3 regions of the Streptomyces sp. NPDC048523 genome follow, and region 3 is predicted to be linked to each of the others. Evidence: riboswitches for the same ligand, from Rfam matches in the RefSeq annotation. Region 3 holds a riboswitch; each other region holds the start of a gene.
The links. Region 3 has a riboswitch for S-adenosylmethionine ahead of thrC (threonine synthase). Riboswitches for the same ligand answer to the same signal wherever they lie in the genome.
Positions count from the first base shown of each region.

Region 1: another riboswitch for S-adenosylmethionine. It lies ahead of ACGFWE_RS04250 (amino acid ABC transporter permease); the one in region 3 lies ahead of thrC (threonine synthase).
Region 2: another riboswitch for S-adenosylmethionine. It lies ahead of ACGFWE_RS10180 (aminotransferase class V-fold PLP-dependent enzyme); the one in region 3 lies ahead of thrC (threonine synthase).

Region 1 covers NZ_JBICWQ010000001.1:926,027-932,858, reverse strand. Annotated here, with positions in the region: gene ACGFWE_RS04270 (zinc-binding dehydrogenase) at 1-105, opposite strand, end outside; gene ACGFWE_RS04265 (IlvD/Edd family dehydratase) at 350-2,062, shown strand; gene ACGFWE_RS04260 (putative leader peptide) at 2,175-2,297, shown strand; gene ACGFWE_RS04255 (glutathione S-transferase family protein) at 2,413-3,279, shown strand; SAM riboswitch class IV at 3,345-3,454, shown strand; gene ACGFWE_RS04250 (amino acid ABC transporter permease) at 3,792-4,775, shown strand; gene ACGFWE_RS04245 (amino acid ABC transporter ATP-binding protein) at 4,772-5,551, shown strand; gene ACGFWE_RS04240 (transporter substrate-binding domain-containing protein) at 5,606-6,628, shown strand.
Region 2 covers NZ_JBICWQ010000002.1:267,855-274,686, reverse strand. Annotated here, with positions in the region: gene ACGFWE_RS10195 (Rieske 2Fe-2S domain-containing protein) at 1-600, shown strand, start outside; gene ACGFWE_RS10190 (cytochrome bc complex cytochrome b subunit) at 597-2,234, shown strand; gene trpD (anthranilate phosphoribosyltransferase) at 2,516-3,580, shown strand; SAM riboswitch class IV at 3,656-3,772, shown strand; gene ACGFWE_RS10180 (aminotransferase class V-fold PLP-dependent enzyme) at 3,892-5,253, shown strand; gene ACGFWE_RS10175 (PQQ-binding-like beta-propeller repeat protein) at 5,321-6,832, shown strand, end outside.
Region 3 covers NZ_JBICWQ010000006.1:455,334-462,165, reverse strand. Annotated here, with positions in the region: gene otsB (trehalose-phosphatase) at 1-497, opposite strand, end outside; gene ACGFWE_RS31420 (trehalose-6-phosphate synthase) at 500-1,897, opposite strand; gene ACGFWE_RS31415 (glucosyl-3-phosphoglycerate synthase) at 1,958-2,902, opposite strand; SAM riboswitch class I at 3,039-3,197, shown strand; gene thrC (threonine synthase) at 3,215-4,495, shown strand; gene ACGFWE_RS31405 (MoaD/ThiS family protein) at 4,492-4,767, shown strand; gene ACGFWE_RS31400 (cold-shock protein) at 5,211-5,417, shown strand; gene groL (chaperonin GroEL) at 6,118-6,832, shown strand, end outside.

The DNA.
Region 1 (6,832 bases), on a different contig from region 3:
GCCGACCCGCTCGACGTCGACGACGACCTCACCGGGAGCGGCGACGGGCGCGGGCACCTCCTGGACCGCGAACTCGCCGGGGGCCGTGAGGACGAAGGCCCGCATCGGCCGGCCCCCCGCGGAGGAGAGGTTCAACGCACAGGCTCCTTCGGGAGACCGTGGACGAGGTGCCGTACGGGGCCCGGAACGCCGTCTCGCCGCACCGGGCGGACAGCGTCGTCGGGTCCCACGGGACGGTCGCCCTCGGCGCGGTCCGTGGCGGGGGCTGTCGAAGCGGAGAACGGCTGCGTATGCTGCATCGCGTTCCGGATGGTAGACCGCCGTACCGATCACCCGAAAGAGCCGAGCGATGGGCCTTCGCAGCGCGCAGTGGTACGCGGGACAGGACCGCAACGCCTACATCCACCGGGCCTGGATGCGCCGGGGCGTCCCGGCCGACGCGTTCACCGGCCGGCCCCAGATCGCCATCGCCAACACCGCCTCCGACCTCACGCCCTGCAACGCGCACCTGGACGAGGTGGCCAGGTCCGTGCGCGACGGTGTGTACGAGGCGGGCGGCATCCCCCTCGACCTGCCCGTGGTGTCGCTGGGCGAGACCAACGTGCGGCCCACGGCGATGCTCTGGCGCAACATGGCGGCGATGGCCACGGAGGAGATGCTGCGGGCCAACCCCCTCGACGGAGTGGTCCTGCTCGGCGGCTGCGACAAGACGATCCCGTCCCTGCTGATGGCCGCCGCCTCGGTGGACCTGCCCGCCGTGGTCGTGCCCGGCGGACCCATGCTCACCGGCACCTTCCGCGGCACCCCCCTGGGCTGCGGCACGGACGTGTGGCGGCTGTCGGAGGAGGTCCGCGCCGGGACCCTGTCGCAGGAGCAGTTCACCCGCTCCGAGTCGTCGATGATCCGCAGCCGCGGGCACTGCAACACCATGGGTACGGCCTCGACGATGGCGCTGGTCGCCGAGGCGCTGGGCACGGTCGTCCCCGGGGTGGCCGGAACGCCCGCGCCGGACAGCCGGCTGCTGGAGGCCGCGCACGGCACCGGACGCCTCGCGGTGGAGCTCGTGACGGCAGGGCGCCGTCCGAGCACCTTCCTGGCCAAGGGGTCCTTCCACAACGCGATCGTGGCGCTGGCCGCGATCGGCGGCTCCACCAACGCCGTCGTCCATCTCCTCGCCATCGCGGGCCGGCTGGGCATCGAGCTGACCCTGGACGACTTCGACCGCATCGGCTCCCGGGTCCCGGTTCTGGTGGACCTCCAGCCCGCCGGGCGCTTCCTCATGGAGGACTTCCACCGGGCCGGCGGACTGCTCGCCGTGCTGCGCGAGGTCGCCGACCTCCTGGACCCCGACGCGCTGACGGTGACCGGAAGGCCCCTGGTGGACCACCTCACCGACGCCCCGATCTGGGACCCCGAGGTGATCAGGACCCGGGACCGGCCGCTCGTCGAGGAGGGCGGCATCGCCGTCCTGCGCGGCAGCCTCGCACCCGATGGGGCACTGATCAAACCCGCGGCGGCCTCGGCGCATCTGCTGCGCCACCGGGGCCGGGCCGTCGTCTTCGACAGCATCGAGGACTTCCACGCCCGCGTCGACGACCCGGACCTGGACGTCGACGCCGACTCCGTCCTGGTCCTGCGCGGCTGCGGACCCAAGGGCTATCCGGGCATGCCCGAGGTGGCCAACATGCCGCTGCCCACCAAGCTGCTGGAGCAGGGCGTGCGGGACATGGTCCGCGTCTGCGACGGCCGGATGAGCGGCACCGCGTACGGCACCGTCGTGCTGCATGTCGCCCCGGAGGCGGCGGCGGGCGGCCCGCTCGCCCTCGTACGGACCGGCGACGTCATCAGCCTCGACGTCGCCGCCCGCCGCATCGACCTGGAGGTGCCCGCCGGCGAACTCGCCGCCCGCACCCCGAACGCGGCCACCGTGGAGGGCTTCGCGAACCCGAGGCGCGGCTGGGAGCGGCTGTACGTCGACCACGTCCAACAGGCCGACCGGGGCGCCGACCTCGACTTCCTCGTCGGCTCCAGCGGCTCGGAGGTCAGCCGCGAGTCGCACTGACCAGGAGCGCTCCGGCGGCCCCGCGTTCGCCCACCTCGTGGACGCCCCCTTGACGTGCGCCCCGGCCCGATCGACACTCCACATGGGAATCCTAGTGAACAGGTAGGGAAACATGGGGCGCCTTGAACCGGCCATCGGCCGAGTGAGCCGTACACCTCGGCCTTCGCCTCTCCTGACCTCCCGCCGGCACATCGACCTGCTGCGTGTCTGCAGCGCGATCAGGGCCCTGGGCTGAGCCCGGCCGCAGCCGCCCCGCCGCCCCGCCGCCCCTTCCTGTCCCGACCCCCACTTCCGGCCCGACGACGCTTCCGCCGCGCGTACGTCTGCGCACCGACACCCTGGGGAGACCTATGTCCGTCACACCGCTCGCCCATGTCCCCGCCACCCACCCGGCCCCCGCGTTCCGGGGCAGGATCGGACGGGACGCGCGCAGTGGGCACTACGCCGTGCCGCGCCGCTACCGGCTCCATCTGGCCGCCGCCTGTGCCGACGGCCTGCGCATCGCCGTCGTGCACAGCCTGCTCGGCCTCGACGACGTCTGTCCCGTGACCTTCCTGGACCCGGTCCCCGACTGTCCGGACGGCGGGCACTCCGCGCTGCGCCCGCTGTACGAGGCCAGCGCGCACCGGTACACCGGCGCGGCCGTCGCGCCGGTGCTCAGCGACGACTGGTCGGGACGGATCGTCAGCACCCACGCCGCCGACATCACCCGCGACCTCGCCCGGCACTTCGGCGGCGGCCGTCCGGCGCTGTACCCGTGCGGAGCGGAGTCGGAGACCGACGCCGTCGAGCGGATGGGCAGGGCCATCGAGCAGGCCGCACAGCAGGCCGGGTCGGCGGGCGGCGACGACGCGGACCGCGTCGCCGCGCTGGAGCGACTGCTGGACACCTTGGGCTCGTTGGAGCGCTGGCTGGAAGGCCGCGCGTATCTGATCCGGGATCACATCACGGCGACCGACGTCGAGTTGTGGGTCACGCTCGTGCAACTCGACACCGTGCACCGCGACCACCTCGACGCCGCCGCGGTCCAGCGCATCGCCGACCACCCCACCCTGTGGGCCTACGCCCGCCGGCTGACCGCCCACCCGGCCTTCGGCAGCCACCTCGACCTCGACGGCATCGCCCGCCGGCACCACGCCCACTGCCGGGGCCTGGAGGCCGCCGGGGCCGCCGTACAGATTCTGGACTGGGCCTCGCACACCGCCCGCACGCCCTGACCGTTCCAGTTGTTGGACCACGATTGACATTCGTTCGGGCATTTGTCTTAACTACGGCCCAGAACGGTCATGAGTGTCAGCGACAAGCCCTGGCTTGCTGACCGGCAACCCTCGCTCGGCGGTGGGGTGCCCCAGGTGACGACCGGACCGGACGACGTTTCGGTAAGCGCGAGGGCCCAAGGGGCCGGAAGAGCACGGTGACGGACATGTACGCAGTCTCCAGGACGGCCACGCGCCGCTCCCCGGGCTGCGTACAGCCGTACACGAACGTGCTCGTGGCCGACCGGAGCGTCGATCTCCTCCGCGTGAGCAGCGCACTGTGTACCGCACCGGGCCGCGCCCGCTGTCGGGGCTGACGTTCCGCCTCCGCAGCCCCCGCGTTCCTGACGAACACCGCCTTCGCGGTGTGCCGTCGTCCGCCCAGCCCCCGGTGCCCGAGCATCCCGTACTGCCGCCGTAGTACGCCGTGTTCGCCGTGCCCCAGGGGAAACCCGACTCCGCCGGAGCCCCTCATGAGTGAACCCCCAGGCGCCGCAGTGTCCGTCACCGAGGCACCGCCGCAGCCCGACACCCCGTCAAAGCCGCTCGCGGCGCAGCGAGTTCTGCCGTTGCGGCGACCGGGCCGCTGGATCGCCACCGCCGTCGTCCTGGTGCTGACGGCACAGTTCGTCCACGGCCTGGTGACCAACCCGTTCTACCAGTGGGACCGGTTCGCCTACTGGTTCCTGCGGCCGACCGTCCTCGACGGGCTGGTGATCACCCTTGAAGTCGCCGCCTACAGCGCGGTGCTGGGCCTGGTCGGCGGCATTCTGCTCGCCCTGGCCCGGCTCTCGAAGAGCCCGGTGCTGCGGGCGGTGAGCTGGACCTATGTGTGGGCTCTGCGCTCCATTCCCCTGATCGTCCTGCTGCTGTTCCTCTACAACTTCAGCGCCCTGTACAAGACGCTGAGCGTGGGTGTCCCCTTCGGGCCGGCCTTCTTCTCCTTCGACGAGTCCCGGCTCGCCACCGACATGGTCATCGCGGTGATCGGCCTCAGCCTCAACGAGGCCGCCTACGCCGCGGAGGTGGTCCGTGGCGGCATCCTCTCCGTCGACCAGGGCCAGCACGAAGCGGCCTCGGCCCTCGGTCTGCCGAAGGGCTACCAGTTCCGCAGGATCGTCTTCCCGCAGGCGTTGCGCTCGATCACCCCGAACTACGTCAACCAGCTCATCGGCCTCATCAAGAGCACCTCGCTCGTCTTCTACGTCTCCCTGCTCGACCTGTTCGGCACCGTGCAGTCCATGGGCTCCACCTACCCCGGAGACATCGTGCCGCTCCTGCTGGTCGCCACCGTCTGGTACCTGATCCTGACCAGTGCCGTCTCCGTCGTGCAGTTCTACGTCGAGCGGTACTACGCCCGCGGTGCCACCCGCTCCCTGCCGCCGACCCCGCTCCAGAAACTGCGCGCCGGTCTCACCGACCTCACGGCGCGCGTCCGCAGGGAGACCGCGATATGACCGTTACCGACATCACCCCCGTCGCGCTCGAAGTGCACGGTGTGCACAAGTGGTACGGCACCCACCGGGTCCTGGACGGGGTCGACCTGACCGTGCGGCCCGGCGAGGTCACCGTGATCCTCGGCCCGTCCGGCTCCGGGAAGTCCACCCTGCTGCGGGTCATCAACCACCTGGAGAAGCCGGAGATCGGTTATGTCAGCGTCAACGACGAGCTGATCGGCGTCCGCCGGCAGGGCGACCGGCTGAAGGAGCTCAGCGAGCGCGCCATCCTGGCCCAGCGCAGCCGCATCGGGTTCGTCTTCCAGAACTTCAACCTCTTCCCGCACCTGACCGTCCTCGACAACGTGGCCGCCGCGCCGGTGGCGACCGGCAAGCTCGGCAGGGCGCAGGCGCAGGAACTGGCCCGCGACCTCCTCGGCCGGGTCGGGCTCGGCGACCGGACCGGCGCCTACCCCCGGCAGTTGTCGGGAGGCCAGCAGCAGCGCGTGGCCATCGCCCGCGCCCTCGCCCTGCGGCCGGGAGTCATCCTCTTCGACGAGCCGACCTCCGCCCTCGATCCCGAACTCGTCGGTGAGGTCCTGGCCGTCATCAAGGACCTGGCGACCAGCGGCACCACGCTCGTCATCGTCACCCACGAGATCGGCTTCGCCCGCGAGATCGCCGACCGGGTCGTCTTCATCGACGGCGGACGCATCGTCGAGCAGGGCCCGCCCTCCGAGGTCCTCGACCGGCCGCGCAACGAGCGGACCCGGGACTTCCTGAGCAAGGTCCTCTGAATCCCTTTACCCACCTCCTGTTTCTCTCATCTCTCTCAACTCCTAAGGACAGCCATGCCCGTTCACCCCTCCCGACGCAGCCTGATACGCGGCATCACCGCGGCGACCACCGTCGCCACCCTCGCGGGCGGGCTCGCCGCCTGCGGCGGTGACAGCGACGCCGCCACCAGGACGACCGACAGCGCGGGCACGGTCACCGTGGGCCGCCTGTCCAACGGCGCCGCCAAGGAGACCACTCTCAAGGTCGCCGAAGTGAAGTCCATCAGCGCCGAACTGCCCGCCGCCGTGAAGAAGAGCGGCAAGCTGGTCATCGGTTCCGGCACCCTGCCCTCCGGTTCTCCGCCGCTGGGCTTCGTGGGCAGCGACCAGAAGACCCTCACCGGCTCCGAGAGCGACCTGGCCCGCCTGGTCGCCGCCGTCCTCGGTCTGAAGCCCGAGGTCAAGCGGTTCACCTGGGAGAACCTCTTCGTCGGCATCGACAGCGGCAAGGTGAACGTCGGCTTCTCCAACATCACCGACACCGAGGAGCGCAAGCAGAAGTACGAGTTCGCCTCCTACCGCAAGGACGACCTCGCCTTCGAGACCCTCAAGACCTCGAAGTGGACCTTCGACGGTGACTACGAGGCCCTCGCGGGCAAGACGGTCTCGGTCGGCGCCGGCACCAACCAGGAGCGGATCCTGCTGGAGTGGCAGGCCAAGCTGAAGAAGGAGGGCAAGAAGCTCACCATCAAGTACTTCCAGGACAGCCCCAGCATCTACCTGGCCCTCGCCAGCGGCAAGATCGACGCCTACCTGGGTCCCAGCCCCAACTCCTCCTACCACGTCACCCAGACCGCGAGCACACCCAACGCGACCCGTATCGCGGGCCAGTACTCCGGTGCCGGTGAGACGCTCCAGGGCCTGATCGCCGCGACCGCCAAGAAGGGCAGCGGCCTCGCCAAGCCCCTCGCCGACGCGATCAACTACCTGATCGACAACGGTCAGTACGCCAAGTGGCTCGCCGCGTGGAACCTCTCCCACGACGCCGTCTCCAAGTCGGAGGTCAACCCGCCCGGGCTGCCGCTCGACAACTCCTGACACACCGTCAGGAACCCGTGCCGGGCATCTCCGCGTCCGGCCCCCTCGCACGGGGGCGCAGCACGGTCTGGCCCGGCCCAAATCCCGGCCCCGGTCCCGGCCCACCGGGGCCGGGCCCGCCCACCCGGCTGGACCACTGCCCACCGCACATGCGATGCCCCATTCCTGCATGCCGCCGCTCACCGCACCAGCACGCTTGGGAAC
Region 2 (6,832 bases), on a different contig from region 3:
AAGGAGTCGGCGCTCGGCCGTCGCAAGCTGATCCGCAACACGATGTTCGGCGCGCTGGCCCTGTTCCCGCTGTCCGGCGTCATGCTGCTGCGCGACCTGGGCCCGCTGCCCGGCACCAAGCTCCGCCACACCATGTGGCGCAAGGGTCTCCAGCTCGTCAACATGAACACCAACGAGCCGCTGCGCCCCTCCGACGTCGCGGTCGGCTCGCTGACCTTCGCCAAGCCCGAGGGCCTGGAGGAGCACGACGAGGAGTTCCAGACCGAGATCGCCAAGGCCGCCCTGATGATCGTCCGCATCCAGCCGGACAACATCAAGGACAAGCGCGAGCTCGAGTGGTCGTACGAGGGAATCGTCGCGTACTCGAAGATCTGCACCCACGTCGGTTGCCCGATCTCCCTGTACGAGCAGCAGACGCACCACGTGCTCTGCCCCTGCCACCAGTCCACCTTCGACCTGTCCGACGGTGCCCGGGTGATCTTCGGCCCCGCCGGTCACGCCCTGCCGCAGCTGCGCATCGGCGTGAACGACCAGGGTTACCTCCAAGCGCTCGGCGACTTCGAGGAGCCCGTCGGTCCTGCTTTCTGGGAGCGCGGATGAGTACTACAGAGTCCTCCGAGTCCCGCGCACGCGGGAAGGCACCGGCCGGCGAGCGCGTCGCCGACTGGGCCGACGGCCGACTGGGGATCTACTCCCTGGCCAAGGCCAACATGCGCAAGATCTTCCCCGACCACTGGTCGTTCATGCTGGGCGAGGTCTGCCTCTACAGCTTCATCATCATCATCCTCACGGGTGTGTACCTGACGCTGTTCTTCCACCCGTCGATGAACGAGGTGGAGTACCACGGCAGCTACGTCCCGCTGCAGGGCCAGCTGATGTCCGAGGCGTTCAACTCGACCATGCACATCTCCTTCGATGTGCGCGGTGGTCTGCTGATCCGGCAGATCCACCACTGGGCGGCGCTGATCTTCCTCGCCGGCATGTTCGTGCACATGATGCGTGTGTTCTTCACGGGCGCGTTCCGCAAGCCGCGTGAGGTCAACTGGCTGTTCGGCTTCCTGCTGTTCGTCCTGGGCATGTTCACCGGCTTCACCGGTTACTCGCTCCCGGACGACCTGCTCTCCGGCACCGGTGTCCGCTTCATGGAGGGCGCGATCCTGTCCGTGCCGATCGTCGGCACGTACCTGTCGTTCTTCCTGTTCGGCGGCGAGTTCCCGGGCGGCGACTTCGTGGCCCGCTTCTACTCGATCCACGTGCTGCTGCTGCCGGGCATCATGCTCGGCCTGGTCGTCGGCCACCTGATCCTGGTCTTCTACCACAAGCACACACAGTTCGCGGGCCCCGGAAAGACCAACAACAACGTCGTCGGCATGCCGCTGCTGCCGGTCTACATGGCCAAGGCCGGAGGCTTCTTCTTCCTGGTCTTCGGTGCCATCGCGGCCATCGCGGCCATCGCCTCGATCAACCCGATCTGGGCGATGGGCCCCTACCGTCCCGACCAGGTGTCCACGGGCGCCCAGCCGGACTGGTACATGGGCTTCTCCGAGGGCCTGATCCGTGTCATGCCGGGCTGGGAGATCAACTTCTGGGGTCACACGCTCGTCCTGGGCGTGTTCATCCCGCTGATCATCTTCCCGCTGGTCCTGGTCGCCATCGCGGTCTACCCGTTCATCGAGTCCTGGGTCACCGGCGACAAGCGCGAGCACCACATCCTGGACCGCCCGCGCAACGCTCCGACGCGTACCGCGTTCGGTGTCGCGTGGATCACCTGGTACATGGTGCTGCTGATCGGTGGTGGCAACGACCTGTTCGCCACGCACTTCCACCTGTCGATCAACTCGATCACCTGGTTCGTCCGGGTCGCGTTCTTCGTCGCCCCGGTCGTGGCGTTCATCATCACCAAGCGGATCTGCCTCGGCCTGCAGCGCCGCGACAAGGACAAGGTGCTGCACGGCCGAGAGTCCGGCATCATCAAGCGCCTGCCGCACGGTGAGTTCATCGAGGTGCACGAGCCGCTCAGCCAGGAGCAGCTGCACACGCTCACGGCGCACGAGCAGTACAAGCCGGCCGAGATCGGCCCCACGGTCGACGAGAACGGCGTCGAGCGCAAGGTCAAGGGCTCCGAGAAGCTGCGCGCCAAGCTGAGCGAGGCGTACTACGGCGACGAGTCCCAGATCGCCAAGCCGACCGTCGAGGAGTACAAGGAGATCACGAGCGGCCACGGCCACCACTGATCGCTGCGCTCGCCACGCGCGGTGGAAGGGCCCGTCCGACACCCCGGACGGGCCCTTCGCCGTGCCACGAGGAGGGGCGGGTGCGGGCCGGTGGGGGCTGGGCGCGCCCGCGCGGCGGAGCCGCACATCGATACAGCCCCGCGCCCCTGGGCGGTTGCGGTCACCCCGCGCCAGGACGAACCGTTGGAGGGCTCCGTCCGAACACCGGACGGGGCCCCTTTGCCGTGCTCCGCGCTGGATAGGGTGTGGGCACACTTTTCTACGACATCTGGAGCGGCCCCATGAGCGCTGTGACCCCCGCTGGAGGCGACACCGCGGCGGGCCGTTCCTGGCCCGAGGTACTGAACGCCCTGCTGTACGGCCGTGACCAGAGTGCCGACGCGACGGCGTGGGCGATGGACCGGATCATGCAGGGCGAGGCGACCGACGCGCAGATCGCCGGCTTCGTGGTCGCCCTCCGGGCCAAGGGCGAGACGGTCGAGGAGATCAACGGACTCGTCCGGACGATGTACGCGCACGCCAACGTGATCGAGGTCCCGGGGCGGACGGTGGACATCGTCGGCACCGGCGGCGACGGTGCCAAGACCGTAAACATCTCCACCATGTCGGCGATCGTCGTGGCCGGCACCGGCGCCACGGTCGTCAAGCACGGCAACCGGGCCGCCTCCTCCGCGTCCGGTGCTTCGGACGTCCTGGAGCAGCTCGGCGTCAACCTGGAGCTGACCCCGCAGCGGGTCGCCGAGGTGGCCGGAGAGGCCGGGATCACGTTCTGCTTCGCGATCAAGTTCCACCCGGCGCTGCGTCACGCGGGCGCCGCCCGCGGCCAGTTGGGCATCCGCACGGTGTTCAACATCCTCGGCCCGCTGACCAACCCCGCCCGCGTGCGGTCCCAGGCGGTCGGGGTCGCGGATCCGCGCATGGCGCCGGTCGTCGCGGGCGTCTTCGCCGAGCGCGGTCACTCCTCCCTCGTCTTCCGCGGTGACGACGGCCTCGACGAGCTGACGACCACGTCGACCTCCCGCGTCTGGGTCGTCCGCGACGGCAAGGTCACCGAGGAGAGCTTCGACCCCCGGGACGCCGGCCTCGACCTGGTGCCGGTGGAGGCCCTGCGGGGCGGTGACCCGGCGTACAACGCGGAGGTCGCACGCCGCCTGCTGGACGGCGAGAAGGGCCCGGTCCGGGACGCCGTACTCCTGAACTCGGCGGCCGCGCTGGTGGCCCTGGACCCGGGTTCGGGCACGCTGGCCGAGCAACTGAGGGCCGGGATGGACAAGGCCGCCGAGGCGATCGATTCGGGGTCGGCGAAGCGGACGCTGGAGCGCTGGGTGGCCGCGAGCAACGCATAGCGTTCACCAGGTGTCGTCCCGCGATCCGGACACGGGTTGCGGGACGACGATCATTTCACGTACGTTCTTTGACCAGGTCATGAGTGACAGTCATGAGGCCCCGGCCGACTGTCCGGCAACCCTCCGTCCGTGGCGGGGTGCCCCGGGTGAAGACCAGGCCGTAGGCAGCGAGGTCTACGGCAAGCGCGGATCCCTCACGAACCAGGGATCCTGGTCGTTCGAGGAGTCTTCCGTGAGCAACCGAATGCGATAGGGCGCAGAGCCCCCCTCCGCACACCCCTCTCACCTTTCACCTTTCACGGGAGTCCCCCATGTCTGTCTCCACCGCTGCCGCCGTCCAGACCATTTGTGCGCCCCTGCCCGTTCTGGGACGAGATGTCACCGTCCCGCTGGTCACCGGCGGCGAAGTCACCTACGCCGCCCTCGACTACGCGGCCAGCGCACCCGCCCTCCAGCGGGTCTGGGACGACGTGGCGGCGTACGCGCCCTACTACGGCAGCGTGCACCGCGGGGCCGGCTACCTCTCCCAGCTGTCGACCGACCTGTTCGAGAACGCCCGCAGGACGGTCACCGAGTTCCTCGACTGCCGCGACGACGACCAGCTGATCTTCACCCGGTCGACCACCGACTCGCTCAACCTCCTCGCCGCGGCGCTCCCCGCCGACTGTCAGGTCTTCGTCTTCGAGACCGAGCACCACGCGAGCCTGCTGCCCTGGAAGGACGCCCGGGTCAGCTACCTGGACGCCCCGCGCACCCCGCGCCAGGCCGTCCAGACCCTGGAGAAGGCCCTCGCCGACCGGGACCCCCAGGGCCCGGCCCTGGTGTGCGTCACCGGCGCCTCCAACGTCACCGGTGAGCTGTGGCCCGTACGGGAACTCGCGGCGGCCGCGCACGCCCACGGCGCCCGGATCGTGCTCGACGCGGCCCAGCTCGCCCCGCACCACCCGGTGAGCGTCCGTGACCTCGACGTCGACTGGGTCGCCTTCTCCGGCCACAAGCTCTACGCCCCCTTCGGCTCTGGTGTCCTGGCCGGCCGCGCCGACTGGCTCCGGGCCGCCGACCCCTACCTCGCCGGCGGCGGCGCCAGCCGCAAGGTCACCCGGCGCGAGGACGGCGGAGTGGACGTGGAGTGGCACGACAGCGCCGCCCGCCACGAGGCCGGCTCCCCGAACGTCATCGGCGCCTACTCCATCGCGTCGGCCTGCAAGGCGCTGACCGAGGCCGGCTTCGACACCCTGGTCGCCCGCGAGCAGCACCTGATCGAGAAGGTGAAGGCCGGCCTCGCCGAGGTCCCCGAGGTCCGCGTCCTGTCCCTCTTCGGCGACGACGCCCCCCGTGTCGGCGTGATCTCCTTCGTCGTCGAGGGCTGGAACAGCTCCCACTTCGCGGCCGCCCTCTCCGCCGAGTACGGCATCGGCGTCCGCGACGGCCTCTTCTGCGCCCACCCCCTCGTCCGCACCCTCCTCGGCAGCGACCCGCAGTCCCAGGGCGAGTGCGGCGCCCCCGAGGCCGCGCCCGGCGAGAAGTCCCTCAACGCGATCCGGGTGAGCTTCGGCGCGGGCACCCCGGACGAGCACGTGGAGCGGTTCGTGCAGGCCGTGAAGGAACTGGTCGCGGACGGTGCGAAGTGGACGTACCGCACCGAGGACGGCCGCTGCGTCCCCGCCGTCTGACGGACCGGAGTCCACCGCGCGTATACGCTCCCCTCAGCAACCGTCCGGAAAGCAGGGGGAGCACGGGGTGCAGGAGCTGCGCGAGACGGACCCGCCGGCCATCGGGCCCTACGCGGTCCTGGGCAGACTCGGGTCCGGCGGCATGGGCGAGGTGTATCTCGCCGAGGCCCGGGGCGGGCTGCGGCTGGCCGTGAAGGTCGTACGGGCCGAACACGCCGAGGACCGCACCTTCCGTGCCCGGTTCCGGCACGAGGTACGGGCCGCGCAGACCGTCGGCGGGGCCGGCACGTACACCGCGCGGGTCGTGGACGCCGACACCGAGGCGGCCCGTCCCTGGATGGCGACCGAGTTCGTGGCGGGACCCAACCTGCGGGACGCCGTGCTCGACCGGGGACCGCTGCCCGCGGACGCGGTACGGCTGCTGGCGGCCGCGCTCGCCGAGGCGCTCGCCGCGATCCACGCCAAGGGGCTGGTGCACCGGGACCTCAAGCCCTCCAACATCCTGCTCGCGCCGGACGGCCCCCGGGTCATCGACTTCGGGATCGTCCGGGCCCTGGAAGGCACGGCCCTGACCCGGACCGGAGTGGTCGTCGGCTCGGTCGGCTATCTCTCGCCCGAGCAGATCCGCAACGGCGCCCAGGTGGTGCCGGCCAGTGACGTCTTCTCCCTGGGCGCGGTCCTCGCCTACGCGTCCGGCGGCAAGGAACCCTTCGGCGAGGGGCAGGATTCGGTCGTTCTGCTGCGGATCCTGACCGGTGACGTGGACCTGTCCGCCGTACCGGAGGAGCAGCTGCCACTGGTGGAGGCGTGTCTGCGGGACGACCCCGGCGCCCGGCCGACCCCCGCGGAGCTGGTCGCGGCCGCGGGGCACACCACAGTCTCGCTGCGCGAGAGCCTGCGGCCGGGGTGGTACGGATCCGGTGCCGTGAAGGAGCCCCGGACCGTGCGGAGCGGGGCGCGCTGGGTTCCCGGGCACGACTCGGGGGAGCGGGAGAGCCGCGTCGAGTACGTGGCGCCGCCGACCGCCACGGACATCCCCGCGGTCACCGATGTGACACCGGCCCCTGCCCCGCCGTCGCGGCGCCGGCTGTTGCGGGCCGTGGCGGGCGGCGCCGGGGTCGTGGCGGCCGGCGGACTGGGCGGGTGGCTGTGGCTGCGGGACGCGCCGGACGGATCCGTGCAGGCGGGGGCCCCGGGCACGCCGGCGACGGGCTGGCAGTACAAGGTCCAGGGCCTCGGCGGACGGCGCGGCCCCTGTGCGGCCGTCTCGCCCGACGGCACGCGGGTGTACGTCGGCGGCACGGACCGCGCGCTGCACGCGCTGGACCTGGACGGACGGACCGTATGGCGGACCTCGCTCGGCGCGGAGGCCATGTCCCCGCTCGCCACCGCCGACGGCGTGTACTGCCTGCTGGAGGACGGCCAGGAGGGCTCCTCCAAGCTGTGCGCGCTCGGCCGGGGCGGCAAGGTCCGCTGGACCAGGCGGTTCGCCGGAAACGGTCAGTTCCCGGTCGCCGCCGGCCGACTGGTCCTGGTGTCCTACGGCGACGGCTCGGACGCGGGCGGGGTGCGGGCCTAC
Region 3 (6,832 bases):
CCGAGAGGGGTGCGGAGGGCGTCGAACGCGGCCTGCGGGTCCGGGGCGCGGCGAGTGTGCACGGCCACCGCCCGGCCGCCCTTCTCCTCGACCCAGGCGCCGGTCCCGTCGAGGAGCTCCGGCAGCTCGGCACGGACCGCGGCCACGCCGGGATGCGGCTCGGGCGCCGTGACCTCGCCCGTCGCCGCGTCCCAGCGTTCCGCGCCGTAGTGGCCCAGGACGGTCAGGTGCTCCAGGCCGGGTACGCCCGCGAAGCCGCCGTAACGGACCGCGATCTCGGCCGGGCGACCGGTGATCACCGCGACGGAGGCCACCTTCGGTGCGAGGGCGGCGAGGACGGCCACCGCCTCGGGGTGCGCCCGCGCCTGCTCCGGATCCGCCACGATCGGCGCCAGCGTCCCGTCGAAGTCAAGGCCGATCACCGCCCGCCGCGGCTCCGCGAGAAGCGCCCGCAGACCGTCCCGCCCGGCAGGCGTGGTGGGTGTAGGAAGGTTCATGCTCACCCGTTCAGTGTCTTCAGGGCGTTCAGCTGGTCCAGGAACCACTGGGCCGGCGGGAGTGCCGTCGCCGCCGCGGTGAGCCTCTTCGCGCGTTCCACCCGTTCGTGGGCCGGCATCGTCAGGGCCTCGTGCAGGGCCGCCGCCGTCTGCTCGACGTCGTACGGGTTCACCACGATCGCGTCGTCACCCAACTCCTCGTACGCCCCGGCCTCCCGCGACAGCACCAGCGCGCACCCCTCGTCGGACACCACCGGCACCTCCTTCGCGACCAGGTTCATGCCGTCCCGGATGGGGTTGACCAGCGCCACGTCGGCCAGCCGGTACGCGGCGAGGGAGCGCGCGAAGTCGTCCTTCAGATTCAGCAGGACCGGCGTCCAGCCCGGTGTGCCGAACGTGTCGTTGATCTCCTCCGCCACCCGCTGCACCTCGGCCGTGTAGTCCCGGTACACCGCCAGGTCCTGCCGCGACGGATACGCGAACGCCACGTGCACGACCCGCTCCCGCCACTCCGGCCGCGACTCCAGCAGCCGCCGGTAGGCCCGCAGCCCGCGCACGATGTTCTTGGACAGCTCGGTCCGGTCCACCCGCACGATCGTCTTCCGGCCCGCGCCGATCTCCTCGCGCAGTCCGACGATGCGTTCCTCGACATCGGCCTCGTGGGAACGGGCGCGCAGGAAGTCCGCGTCCGCGCCCAGCCCGTGCACCCCGATCCGGGTCTCGCCGAGCCCGTCCGCGAGCTCCGTACAGCAGGCCGTGAAGGCATCCGCCCAACGCCGGGTGAGGAAGCCGAGCCGGTCGGCGCCCAGCATGCCGCGCAGGAGCCGGCCCGCGATGTCGTCGGGCAGCATCCGGAAGTAGTCCACCGGCGCCCACGGCGTGTGCGAGAAGTGGGCGATGCGCAGGTCGGGACGGAGTTCACGGAGCATGCCCGGCACCAGGCACAGGTGGTAGTCCTGGACCAGGACCGCCGCCCCCTCGGCCGCCTCCTGGGCCAGCGCCTCGGCGAACGCGCGGTTGTACGTCTCGTACGACGCCCACTGCCGCCGGAACTCCGCGTCGAAGGACGGCTCCAGCGGGGTCTGGTACAGCAGGTGGTGGACGAACCACAACACCGAGTTGGCGATGCCGTTGTACGCGTCGGCGTGCACGTCGGCCGGGATGTCGAGCATGCGGACCCCCGCCTCGCCGACCCCGCGCCGGACCGCCTCGCGGTCGCCGTCGCCGAGCGCCGAGCACACCCACAGGGAGCCCGCGTCGGAGCCGATCGCCGACAGGCCCGAGACCAGCCCGCCGCCACCGCGTTTGGCATGCAGCGAGCCGTCCTCGCGCACTTCGTACGAGACCGGGCCGCGGTTGGACGCGACCAGCACCTGAGCAGCACTGTTGGTTGACGCCATACGCCTCAACCTAGCCCGGCCCCCAAACGCTCAAACGTGCGGTTGCGCACTTCCGCGCACTTACGCGACCTTCCGCTCCGCGTACTCCGCGATCTCCACCATCGGCGGCCGCTCCTCGGTGTCCACGGAGTACGTCCGCGGCTCGAAGCCGTCCCGGCCCCGCTCGAACTGGGTGAGGGCGGGCCGGATCATATGGCCGCGGGCCAGCCTCAGCTGGGCGGTGCGGTAGATCGCGGCGGACATCCGGCCCAGGGCCTGGCCGTCCTGGTGGCGGTGCTTGCGCACCCCGACGTCGACCTGGGCGAGGGCGTCGAGGCCGACCAGGTGCAGAGCGTCGACCAGCATGCCCAGCTCGATGCCGTAGCCCACGGGGAACGGGAGCTGCTCCAGCAACGAGCGCCGGGCCGCGTACTCGCCGCCCAGCGGCTGCACGAAACCGGCCAACTGGGGCCAGTGCATGTTCAGCAGCGGGCGCGCCATGAGCTCGGTGACCCGGCCGCCCTGCCCGGCGGCGCCGCCCAGGGGACGGTCGTACATGCCCTTGACCAGGTCGACCCCGGGATCGGTGAGCAGCGGGCCGACGATGCCGGAGACGAAGTCCGAGGAGAACTCCTTCAGGTCGGCGTCGATGAAGCAGACGATGTCCCCGCTGGTGACCAGCAGGGAGCGCCACAGGACCTCGCCCTTGCCGGGCACGGTGGGTATGCGCGGGAGGATGTCGTCGCGGTGGACGACCCGCGCCCCGGCCGCGGCCGCGACCTCGGACGTGCGGTCGGTGGATCCCGAGTCGACGACGACGATCTCGTCGACGAGCGGGACCTGTTGCATGAGGTCATGACGGATCACGGCGACGATGTCACCGACCGTCTCCTCCTCGTTGAGCGCGGGCAGGACGACACTGACGGTCTGCCCCGAGCTCCGCTTCGCGGCCATGATCCGGTGGAGCGGGCGATCAGTCGCGGACCAGGACCTGGTGGCCAGCCAGCGCTCGACTTCGTTCAGCACAGTGCGCGGCTCCTTAGCGTGTGATCCATCTCGCGGTTCGGACGTCTCTCTCAACTGTCCTGGTCGTCGGTTACAGTCTTGAACAACGCGGATGACCATCGCATGTCCTGGGTGGCCGCCGTTAACAACTTCATACCGCTCATCCAGAGGGGCAGAGGGATACGGCCCGATGAAGCCCCGGCAACCCTCCAGTCGGTTCTCGTAGCGATCGCTGACGATCGTCTCCGCGAGGCTCCCGACTCGGGAAGGTGCCAAATCCGTCTCACGGCGAAGTGCGTCGTGAGGAAGATGAGGAGAAAGGGCCTCGCCTCCATGGCTGCGCAGACTGTTGCAAGCACCACGAACTCCGTCGATCTGGGTCCCGCCGCGGCACTGAGCTGCCGCGAATGCGGCCACCGCGTCCCGCTCGGCCCGGTCTTCGCCTGCGAGGAGTGTTTCGGCCCGCTCGAGATCGCGTACGACTTCTCGGCCTACGAAACCGAGGAGCTCCGCAAGCGCATCGAGGCGGGACCTTCGAACATCTGGCGCTACGCCCCGCTGCTGCCCGTCCCCGCGGACGTGGCCGACAAGCCGAACATCAACCCCGGCTGGACCCACCTCGTCAAGGCCGACAACCTCGCCCGCGAGCTCGGCGTCACCGGCGGCCTGTACATCAAGGACGACTCCGGCAACCCGACGCACTCCTTCAAGGACCGCGTCGTCGCGCAGGCCATCGAGGCCGCCCGCGCCTTCGGCTTCACCACCCTCTCCTGCTCCTCCACCGGCAACCTGGCCGGCGCCGTGGGTGCCGCCGCGGCCCGGGCCGGCTTCCGCTCCTGCGTGTTCATCCCGCACGACCTGGAACAGGGCAAGGTCGTCATGGCCGCGATCTACGGCGGCGAGCTCGTCGGCATCGAGGGCAACTACGACGACGTGAACCGCTTCTGCTCCGAGCTGATCGGCGACCCGGCGGGCGAGGGCTGGGGCTTCGTCAACGTCAACCTGCGGCCGTACTACGCGGAGGGGTCCAAGACCCTGGCGTACGAGATCTGCGAGCAGCTGGGCTGGCAGCTGCCCGACCAGCTGGTCGTGCCGATCGCCTCCGGCTCGCAGCTCACGAAGATCGACAAGGGTCTGCAGGAGCTGATCAAGCTCGGGCTCGTCGAGGACAGGCCGTACAAGATCTTCGGCGCGCAGGCCGAGGGGTGCTCGCCGGTGTCGGTGGCGTACAAGGCCGGGCACGACGTGGTCCGCCCCCAGAAGCCGGACACCATCGCCAAGTCCCTCGCGATCGGCAACCCCGCGGACGGTCCGTACGTGCTGGACATCGCGCGTCGTACCGGCGGTGCGGTGGAGGACGTGAACGACGAGCAGATCGTCGACGCGATCAAGCTCCTGGCGCGGACCGAGGGGATCTTCGCGGAGACCGCGGGTGGCGTGACGGTGGGTGTGACCCGCAAGCTGATCGAGAACGGCGTCCTCGACCCGACGAAGACCACGGTGGTGCTGAACACCGGCGACGGTCTCAAGACCCTGGACGCGGTGGCCGGTACCGGGCTCACCGCCACGATCCGTCCGAATCTGGACTCTTTCCGAGAGGCTGGCCTCGCATGAGCGTCAACGTCCGCATCCCCACCATCCTGCGCACCTACACCGGCGGCAAGGCCGAGGTGCAGGCCGAGGGTGGGACCCTCGCCGAGGTCATCGCCGATCTGGAGAAGAACCACACCGGTATCGCGGCGCGTGTTCTCGACGACCAGGGCAAGCTGCGGCGGTTCGTGAATGTGTACGTGAACGACGACGATGTGCGGTTCGAGCAGGGGCTGGAGACGGCGACGCCCGACGGGGCCGGAGTCTCCATCATCCCGGCGGTCGCCGGCGGGTGACCGTATGACTGGTCATTACCTTCGGTAACAGAAATTACCGAGTGTTCATCCGATTGCCCTCTCCGCGAGAGAAGCGGAGGGGGCAATTCTCTATGGTTGAGCACGGTACAGTTGGGGAACCTGCTGCTTCCTTCATGCCGGGCGCATATGAGTTCCGACTTCTGATGCGACGAGAAGTAGCCAAAGTGTGTGGGTTCTTTGCGTCTTATGCTCCTTTTGTGGGGCCCGACTTGCCCCGAATTCGGGCGAATTCTCACTACATTCCGGACCCCTTCCGTCCAGAATTCTCGTCCGATTGACCTGTTGCAGACGGCAGTTGGACAGATACATTCAGCCGCGGTCGACGCGTTCCGGCGCACGCCCCCAACCATGTGGGGGGTGAGGTCTGACCCGGATCCATGAAGTGTGGATCCGTGCAAGGGCCAGTAATAGGGGAGTTAGGCATGGCTCAGGGCACCGTCAAGTGGTTCAACGCGGAGAAGGGGTACGGCTTCATCGCGGTCGACGGTGGTGCGGATGTATTCGTCCACTACAGCGCGATTCAGATGGACGGCTACCGCACCCTTGAAGAGGGCCAGCGGGTCGAGTTCGAGATCTCGCAAGGTCAGAAGGGGCCGCAGGCGGACATGGTTCGTCTCGCGACTGGCTGAAGCACGCGCCGGGTAACAACAGCGTCGTTCTTCGTTCTTCTTCGGAGGGCTCGTACCCCATGGGGAGTCATGGGTACGGGCCCTTCGGCATGTGCGTGCGGGGTGCGTTCACGGGTGCGGGCTCGGTGGGGGCGGGCGTTTTGCGCAGTTCCCCGCGCCCCTGGATGCCTGCGGCGGCCTGTGCGGCTCCGGTGGGGGCTTGTGTAGCGCGTGCGGTGTGTTGTGGGTCGGGGCCGGGGTGGGGGGTGTCCGTCCTCGGTCCGGCGGCTCGGTCCCTTGAGTGGTGCCCTGTGACGGACGCCGGCCGCTGCGGGCGGACACCCCCCACCCCGTCCCCTGCCCGCCGTACGCGGCTTGAGGCCCGCCCGGCCTCTCCCCACCCCGCGAGTCCCACCCCGACCGCAGTCGCGGCGAGGCACGACACCCCGAACCCGGCCCTGTTGGCGCCCCCGGACCACCCGCCCGGGCGGCCCACTCACCCCCGCCCCGGGGGCCCGATACGCGAGAGGCGCTTGCACTCGACCATGCCGAGTGCTAATCATTGGCGTTAGCACTCTGAAGGTGAGAGTGACAAAGATGGACCGGGTCGGTGAGGCCCGCAGGCCTTGTGGGGCAAGGATCCACAGGCCGGCGAGCCGTCCGTCGCGGGCGCGGGCGCGGTCCGAAGGAATCACCCCCAGTCCTGGAGGGACCACTTCACATGGCCAAGATCATCGCGTTCGACGAGGAGGCGCGGCGCGGCCTCGAGCGCGGCATGAACCAGCTCGCGGACGCCGTCAAGGTGACGCTCGGCCCCAAGGGCCGCAACGTCGTCCTCGAGAAGAAGTGGGGCGCCCCCACGATCACCAACGATGGTGTCTCCATCGCCAAGGAGATCGAGCTCGAGGACCCGTACGAGAAGATCGGCGCCGAGCTGGTCAAGGAAGTCGCCAAGAAGACGGACGACGTCGCCGGTGACGGTACGACCACCGCGACCGTGCTCGCCCAGGCCCTGGTCAAGGAAGGCCTGCGCAACGTAGCCGCCGGCGCCAACCCCATGGCCCTCAAGCGCGGTATCGAGAAGGCCGTCGAGGCCGTCTCCGCCGCCCTGCTCGAGCAGGCCAAGGATGTCGAGACCAAGGAGCAGATCGCCTCCACGGCCTCCATCTCCGCCGCCGACACCCAGATCGGCGAGCTCATCGCCGAGGCGATGGACAAGGTCGGCAAGGAAGGCGTCATCACCGTCGAGGAGTCCCAGACCTTCGGTCTGGAGCTGGAGCTCACCGAGGGTATGCGCTTCGACAAGGGCTACATCTCGGCGTACTTCGCCACCGACATGGAGCGGATGGAGGCGTCGCTCGACGACCCCTACATCCTGATCGCCAACTCCAAGATCGGCTCCGTCAAGGACCTGCTCCCGCTCCTGGAGAAGGTCA